Regions from separate parts of the Pseudonocardia sp. SID8383 genome, predicted to be linked through region 1. Evidence: riboswitches for the same ligand, from Rfam matches in the RefSeq annotation. Region 1 holds a riboswitch; each other region holds the start of a gene.
The links. A riboswitch is a leader RNA that binds a small molecule or an ion and turns the genes downstream of it on or off. The one in region 1 is predicted to bind S-adenosylmethionine.
Positions count from the first base shown of each region.

Region 2: it holds a riboswitch for S-adenosylmethionine, as region 1 does, so the genes downstream of both, GTW08_RS32920 (putative leader peptide) here and GTW08_RS08815 (aminotransferase class V-fold PLP-dependent enzyme) in region 1, are expected to answer to the same signal.
Region 3: it holds a riboswitch for S-adenosylmethionine, as region 1 does, so the genes downstream of both, thrC (threonine synthase) here and GTW08_RS08815 (aminotransferase class V-fold PLP-dependent enzyme) in region 1, are expected to answer to the same signal.

Region 1 is NZ_WWFY01000372.1:8,200-10,379, forward strand. It holds gene GTW08_RS08815 (aminotransferase class V-fold PLP-dependent enzyme) at 1-1,299, opposite strand, end outside; SAM riboswitch class IV at 1,343-1,457, opposite strand; gene GTW08_RS08820 (hypothetical protein) at 1,532-2,176, shown strand.
Region 2 is NZ_WWFY01000339.1:5,534-7,713, reverse strand. It holds gene GTW08_RS08090 (LLM class flavin-dependent oxidoreductase) at 1-820, opposite strand, end outside; gene GTW08_RS32920 (putative leader peptide) at 941-1,039, opposite strand; SAM riboswitch class I at 1,045-1,140, opposite strand; gene GTW08_RS08085 (ABC transporter substrate-binding protein) at 1,712-2,180, shown strand, end outside.
Region 3 is NZ_WWFY01000716.1:2,083-4,262, forward strand. It holds gene thrC (threonine synthase) at 29-1,297, opposite strand; SAM riboswitch class I at 1,304-1,457, opposite strand; partial or broken gene holA (DNA polymerase III subunit delta) at 1,598-2,180, shown strand, end outside.

The DNA.
Region 1 (2,180 bases):
GTCGACGAGGGCGTAGGTCCAGGCCGGACCGCGCCGCGCCAGGTCGGTCAGCGCGTCGACCAGCCGGTCGACGTCGGAGGAGCCGGTGCGCAGGCCCAGCGAGGCGCGCACCGCGTCGCGGCCGCCGGTGAGCCGCTCCAGCAGCGGGTGCGCGCAGAACCGCCCGTCGCGGACGCCGATGCCGTACTCGGCGGACAGCGCCGCCGCGACGAGGCCGGCGGGCAGCTCGCCGAGGGTGAACGAGACGGTCGCGGTGCGGTCGGCGTCGGGCCCGTCGTCGAAGCAGGACAGGATCCGCAGGCCGCGGACGGTCGCCAGACCCGCGCGCAGCCGGGCGGCGAGCTCGCGCTCGTGGGTGGGCACGGCGTCGTCGATCAGGTCCTCGAGGGTGCGGCAGGCCGCGCCCAGCGCGGCGGCGCCGAGCACGTTCGGGGTGCCGCCCTCGTGGCGTTGCGGCGCGGGCAGCCACTCGGTGACGGTGCCGCCCGGGCCGTCGACGGCGTCGTCGGCCGTGACGCCGACCGACCGGACCGCTCCCCCGCCCGCGACGTGCGGCTCGGCGGCGTCGAGCCAGTCCCGGCGGCCGACGAGGACCCCGGCACCGAAGGGCGCGTAGAGCTTGTGCCCGGACAGCGCGACGTAGTCCGCGCCCCACCCGGCCAGGTCGATGCGCCGGTGCGGGGCGAGCTGCGCTGCGTCGACGCACAGCCGGGCGCCCGCGGCGTGCGCGATCCGGGCGATCTCGGCGACCGGGAGGAGCTCGCCGGTCACGTTGGACGCACCGGTGACCGCGACCAGCGCGGCGTCGGGACGGGCGGCGAGCTCGGCCCGCAGCGCGTCGAGGGTCGCGGCGATGCTGTGGCCGGCCCGCACGACCCGGTGCTCGGCGCCACCGGAACCGCCCCGCCAGGCCAGCAGCGTCGCGTGGTGTTCCAGGTCGAGGGTCACCACCGGGCCGGGCACGGCGCGCGCGAGCAGGCCGAGCGCGTCGGTGGTGTTGCGGGTGAACACCACGATGTCGTCGGCGCGGGCCCGGACGAACCGGGCGACGTCGGCGCGGGCGTTCTCCACCAGGGCAGTGCAGACCTTCGAGGTCCAGCCGGCGCCGCGGTGCACGCTGCCGTGGTAGGGCAGCACCTGCGCAACGTGCGCGGCGACGCTCTCCAATGCCGGCGCCGACGCGGCGGAGTCGAGGTCGCAGTAGCGGGCCCACCTGCCGTCGACGAGCGGGACGGTGAGGTCCGCGCCGACGACACGGGGCAGCGCGTGCTGGACGGGACGCGACAGGGCGAGGGTCATGATCGGGCCTCCGGCCGATCTCGGGGACCCGGCGTGGCGCACGGATCCGCGCTTGCCGACTGCGGGTGTCGCGTCGGCCCGGTCATCACCCGGGGCACCCCACCGCGGAGGAGGGTTGCCGTCCAGCGAGCCGGGGCTTCGCGCTGGCACTCGTGACCTTCGCGGCCGAAGCTAGCAGACCGTCTCAGAAGGAGACACCGTGACCGTCGCCACCCCGGATAGCGTCTGAACGATGACCGACACGCAACCCGCCCCAGGCACGGTACGGCGGATCGACGTCCCGGAGTCCGGCGAGCTTGCCCAGCTGGCGGCGGTGTTCGACGACCTGCAGTACGTGCTGCAGTGCTGCGAGCACCTGGTGACCGCGCTCGGCGGTCCGGAGTCCGGTCCGGTCCGGGTGGCCGCCGACCCGGCCCTGGTCGAGGCACTGTGGACCGGCGCGGTGATCGGCTACGTGCGCTGCTTCTCCGGCCGCACCAAGACCCTCACGAAGGACGACCTGTCCACCCTGGAGCTCGAGGGTGACGTCACCGGGTTCCACGACATGATGTCGACGCTGCGCGACCACTACGCGTCGCGGCACGTCAACCCGCGTGAGTCCTACGAGATCGGCGTCGCCCAGTCCAACGACGGCGACCCGCGCGGTGTCGCGGTCGTCTCCACCCCGCGCCCCCAGGTCGACGAGACCACGGTGCGGCTGCTCGGCCGGGTCGCCTACAGCCTGTCCGGCCTGGTGGACGCGCGGATGACCAAGGCCCAGAACGACGTGCTGGGCGTGGCGCACGCGATGACCGCGGGCCAGCTGGCGGCGCTGCCGATCGTGCACCTCAGCGACTCCGGGGACGCCGCCGGGGAGACCACGGACACCGACGGCTGACGGG
Region 2 (2,180 bases), on a different contig from region 1:
CGATGCGGGCGGCGTCGTCGGCGTCGTGCGGGTTGGTGAACACGACGTCGCCGACGCGGGCGGCGAGCAGCGCCGGGTCGTAGCCGTGCGCCAGCGACACGACCAGCGGCTGGCCCTGCGGCGGGCGCGGCACGATCGACGGCCCGGCGACGCCGAAGTGCTCCCCGGCGAAGTCGACCCGGTGCAGCCGGTCCCGGTCGACGAAACGCCCGGTCAGCGCGTCGCGGATCTCGGCATCGTCCTCCCAGGAGTCCCAGAGCCTGCGCACGACCTCGACGGCGTCGGCGGCCTCGCCGAACAGCTCGGCGACGAGCTCGCGCCCGGCCGGGGTGCCCAGGTCCTCGCGGCGGACCCCGGGGACGGTGCGGCGCCCGAAGTGGGCGGCCTCGTCGGCGCGGACCGAGGTCTGCACCCGCCACCCGGCGCGGCCGTGGCTGTCGTGGTCGAGCGTCGACAGCGCGGACGCGACGTGGAACGGCTCGGTGTGGGTGGTGGTGACGGTCGGGACCAGACCGATCCGCGACGTCGTCGGGGCGAGGAAGGCGGCGACCAGCGAGGCGTCGAGGCGTCCCTGCACCCGGTCGGTGCGCCGGTCGGCGCCGCTCAGGTGATCCCCGGACTGCAGGCCGAGTGCGTCCTCGATCGTCACCAGGTCCAGCAGCCCGCGCTCGGCGGTGCGGGCCAGGTCGGTCCAGTAGCGGGCGGTGAACAGCGCACGGGGGTGCGCGGCGGGGTCGCGCCAGGCGGCGGGGTGCCAGCCGGCGCCGTCGAGGGCGACGGCCAGGTGCAGCGGCCGGCCTGATGTGTCCGATGTGGACATGAGGGCATCGCTTCCTCGTCGCACGGGGGTGCGACGGAACGGTGTGGGACGTCACGGGACTCCGACGGCCACCGCCGACGGCGGCGCCGAGGGGCGGCGCGCAGCGCGGACGGGGCGGGGTCAGCCCCGACAGGCGGCGCCGGCCACCCGCATCAGGTCGACGTGCCGCCGGTACCGGGGGTGGTGCGCGCCGCGCACCTGCTCCGCGATCGACCGCATGGTGTCCTCCATCGAACCCGGCTGGAGCACCCGCACCCGCGTGCTGCGGGGGGTTGCTGCGGCGTCGTCGAGCCGGGTCTCTCGGCCGCTCCGGATGGTGTGCGATCCGACTGTAGGTATCCGGTGCCCGACGGTGTCAACCCGCATCGCGATCGAGTGACCCGTACCGCAGCAGGCCTCCCGAGCTGCGGAATCATCACCCGGATGCCGCGAAAGGTGTCCGGACAGCCCGCGGCCGTTCCTGGTTGGTGGACTCCGGGTTGTCCGGAGAGGTGACCACCGCGCACCCTGGTCGGGTGACGACGAGCCGACGGAGGCCCTCGCGCCCCGACCGGTTCGTACGGGGCGTGACCGAGCCCGCCCCCCACCAGCCGACCCGTGCCGCGCGGAGCGCGGTGCCGGTGCGCCCGACCGGCCTGGAGCCGTTCTGGCCGAGCCGGCGCGCCCCCGCCTACAGCGAACTCTGTCGCTGACCGGTCTCCCGTCCCGCGGGCCGTAACGCCACGCCCCCGGCGTGCGAGGCACCCGCCGGACCGGGAATCGCCCGCCGGACACCACTCCGGCCCGCCACCCGTCCCGTACCCCGGCACGCCCTCTCAGGGCCGGCCGGCCCCGGCGCGCAGCGGTCGTCCCCGACCGCCCGCCGCCCCCACGGAAGGACCCCGTCCCGCGATGTCCCCGCACGTCCTGCGCCCCGGATCCCGGGCGCGCACCGCCGCCGTCCTGCTCGCGCTGCTCACCGCGCTCGGGCTGCTGGCCGGCTGCTCCCGCGCCGACGAGAGCACCACCGCCGCGGGCGCCACCTCCCCCGCGACCGAGGTCCGCCTCGGCTACTTCCCGAACATCACCCACGCCCCCGCGCTGGTCGGGGTGAAGCAGGGCCTGTTCGCCGCCGAGCTGGGGAGCACGAAGCTCACCACCCAGACGTTCAACGCCGGCCCGGACCAGGTCAACGCCCTGCTCGGCGGCTCGATCGACGTCGCGTTCATCGGTTCCGGCCCGGCGATCAACGCCTTCACGAAGTCGAACGGCGAGGCCGTGCGCCTCGTCGCGGGCTCCACCTCGGCCGGCGCCCAGCTGGTGACCAGCCCGGACATCACCTCGCCCGAGCAGCTCAAGGGCAAGATCATCGCGACCCCGC
Region 3 (2,180 bases), on a different contig from region 1:
CCGTCCGGCGCCCGGCTGGCGGGGCCGGTCAGCCTCGGTTCGCCAGCGCCTCGCGGACCGCGGCGGACGTCGACGGCACGGTCGCCGTCGGGCCGACCTCGCCGGAGACGGCGTCGAGGGTCTTGAGGCCGTCTCCGGTGATCATGAGGACGGTCTCGGCGTCGGGGTCGAGTGCCCCGGCCTCGAGCAGCTTCCTGGTGGTCGCGATGGTGACCCCGCCCGCGGTCTCGGCGAACACGCCCTCGGTGCGGGCCAGGAGCCGAATGCCGGCGACGACCTCCTCGTCGGACACGTGCCCCACCGAGCCGCCGGTACGGCGCACCGAGTCGAGGACGTACGGACCGTCGGCCGGGTTCCCGATCGCCAGCGAGCGCGCGATGGTGTCCGGCTTCTGCGGCTGGATCACGTCGTGGCCGGCCTCGAAGGCCCGCGCGACCGGTGAGCAGCCGGTGGCCTGGGCGCCGAACACGGTGTACGGGGTGGGCTCGACCAGACCCAGGGTGCCGAGCTCGGTGAACCCCTTGTCGATCTTGGTGAGCTGGGAGCCGGACGCCACCGGGACCACGACCTGCTGCGGGAGCCGCCAGCCGAGCTGCTCGGCGACCTCGTAGCCCAGGGTCTTCGAGCCCTCGGCGTAGTACGGCCGGACGTTGACGTTCACGAACGCCCAGTCCTCGTGCTCGGCGGCCAGCTCGGTGGCGAGCCGGTTGACGTCGTCGTAGTTGCCGTCGACGGCGAGCAGGGTGCCGCCGTAGACGGCGGTGGTGACGATCTTCGCCTGCTCCAGCGAGGACGGGATCAGCACGACCGAGTCCCAGCCGGCACGGGCGGCCGCGGCGGCGACGGCGTTGGCCAGGTTGCCCGTCGAGGGGCAGCACAGCACCGAGAAGCCGAGCTCACGGGCGGCGGCGAGTGCGACGGCGACGACGCGGTCCTTGAACGAGTGCGTCGGGTTGCCCGTGTCGTCCTTGATCCAGATCTTGCGGACGCCGAGCGCGCGGGCCAGGTTGTCGGCCTCGATCAGCCGGGTCAGGCCGGGCTCGGTGTTCGCATGCTGCTCGACGGTCGACGGGACCGGCAGCAGGTCCTTGTAGCGCCAGATCGACTTCGGCCCGGCCTCGATGGAGGCGCGGGTGACCGTCGGGAACTCGTAGGCGACTTCGAGGGGGCCGAAACAGCGCGGGCACGCGAACTCCGCGGCGAGCGGGATCTCGTGGCGGCACTCGCGGCACGCGAGAGCGCGCGCGGAGCCGAGGTCGTAGGCGGAGGTGGTTTCGGGCGCAGCAGTGAGAGTCACGAGATCTCCTCATCTGTCCCGCCGGATGTGGCGGGCCGGAATTGGCACCGTGTTCGTCGACGTCCTCGCCACGCGGAATGCGCAGGTCTGGGCGGATCGTCGTGCGACGCCGGTTGCCGGGGCTTCAACGGGCCGTTCCCTCTGCCCCTCTGGATGAGCCATATGCGGTTGTGGTGCTCCGGACGCCGGGCGCCGGAATCGACGACGACCGTACGCGAGCGGGACACCCCACCGCCAGGCGACGTTCTCCGGTCGGGACGCGACTCACCCGTTGTCGGAGGTGTGGGCCACCATGGGGGTGTGAGCAGCACGAGCGAACCGGGCCCGCTGCAGCTGGTCGTCGGGGACGAGGAGTTCCTGGCCGAGCGGGCGGTGTCCGACCTGGTCCGACGCGCCCGGCAGCGCGATCCGGAGACCGAGCTGCGCCGCTTCCGCACCTCCGAGGTGGCACCCGGCGAGCTCGCCGGGCACCTCAGCCCCTCGCTCTTCGCGGAGGGCAGGGTGATCGTGCTCACCCACGGTCAGGACGCGAACAAGGACATGACCGCCGCCATCGCCGACTACGTGAAGGACCCGGCCGACGGGATCGTGCTCGTGGTCCAGCACGCCGGGGGAGCGAAGGGCAAGGCGGTCCTGGACCTGATGCGCAAGGCCGGGGCGCACACCGTCACCTGCAACCGCATCACCCGCGCCGACGAGCGGTCGGACTTCGTGCGCGACGAGGTCCGCCGCCACGGCGGCACGATCACGCCCGGGGCGCTCGCGGTGCTGGTCGAGGCGGTCGGGTCGGACCTGCGGGAGCTGGCGGCCGCGGCCGGGCAGCTCGTCGCGGACACCGGCGGCGCCGTGGAGGAGGCCGGGGTGCGGCGCTACCACCGCGGCC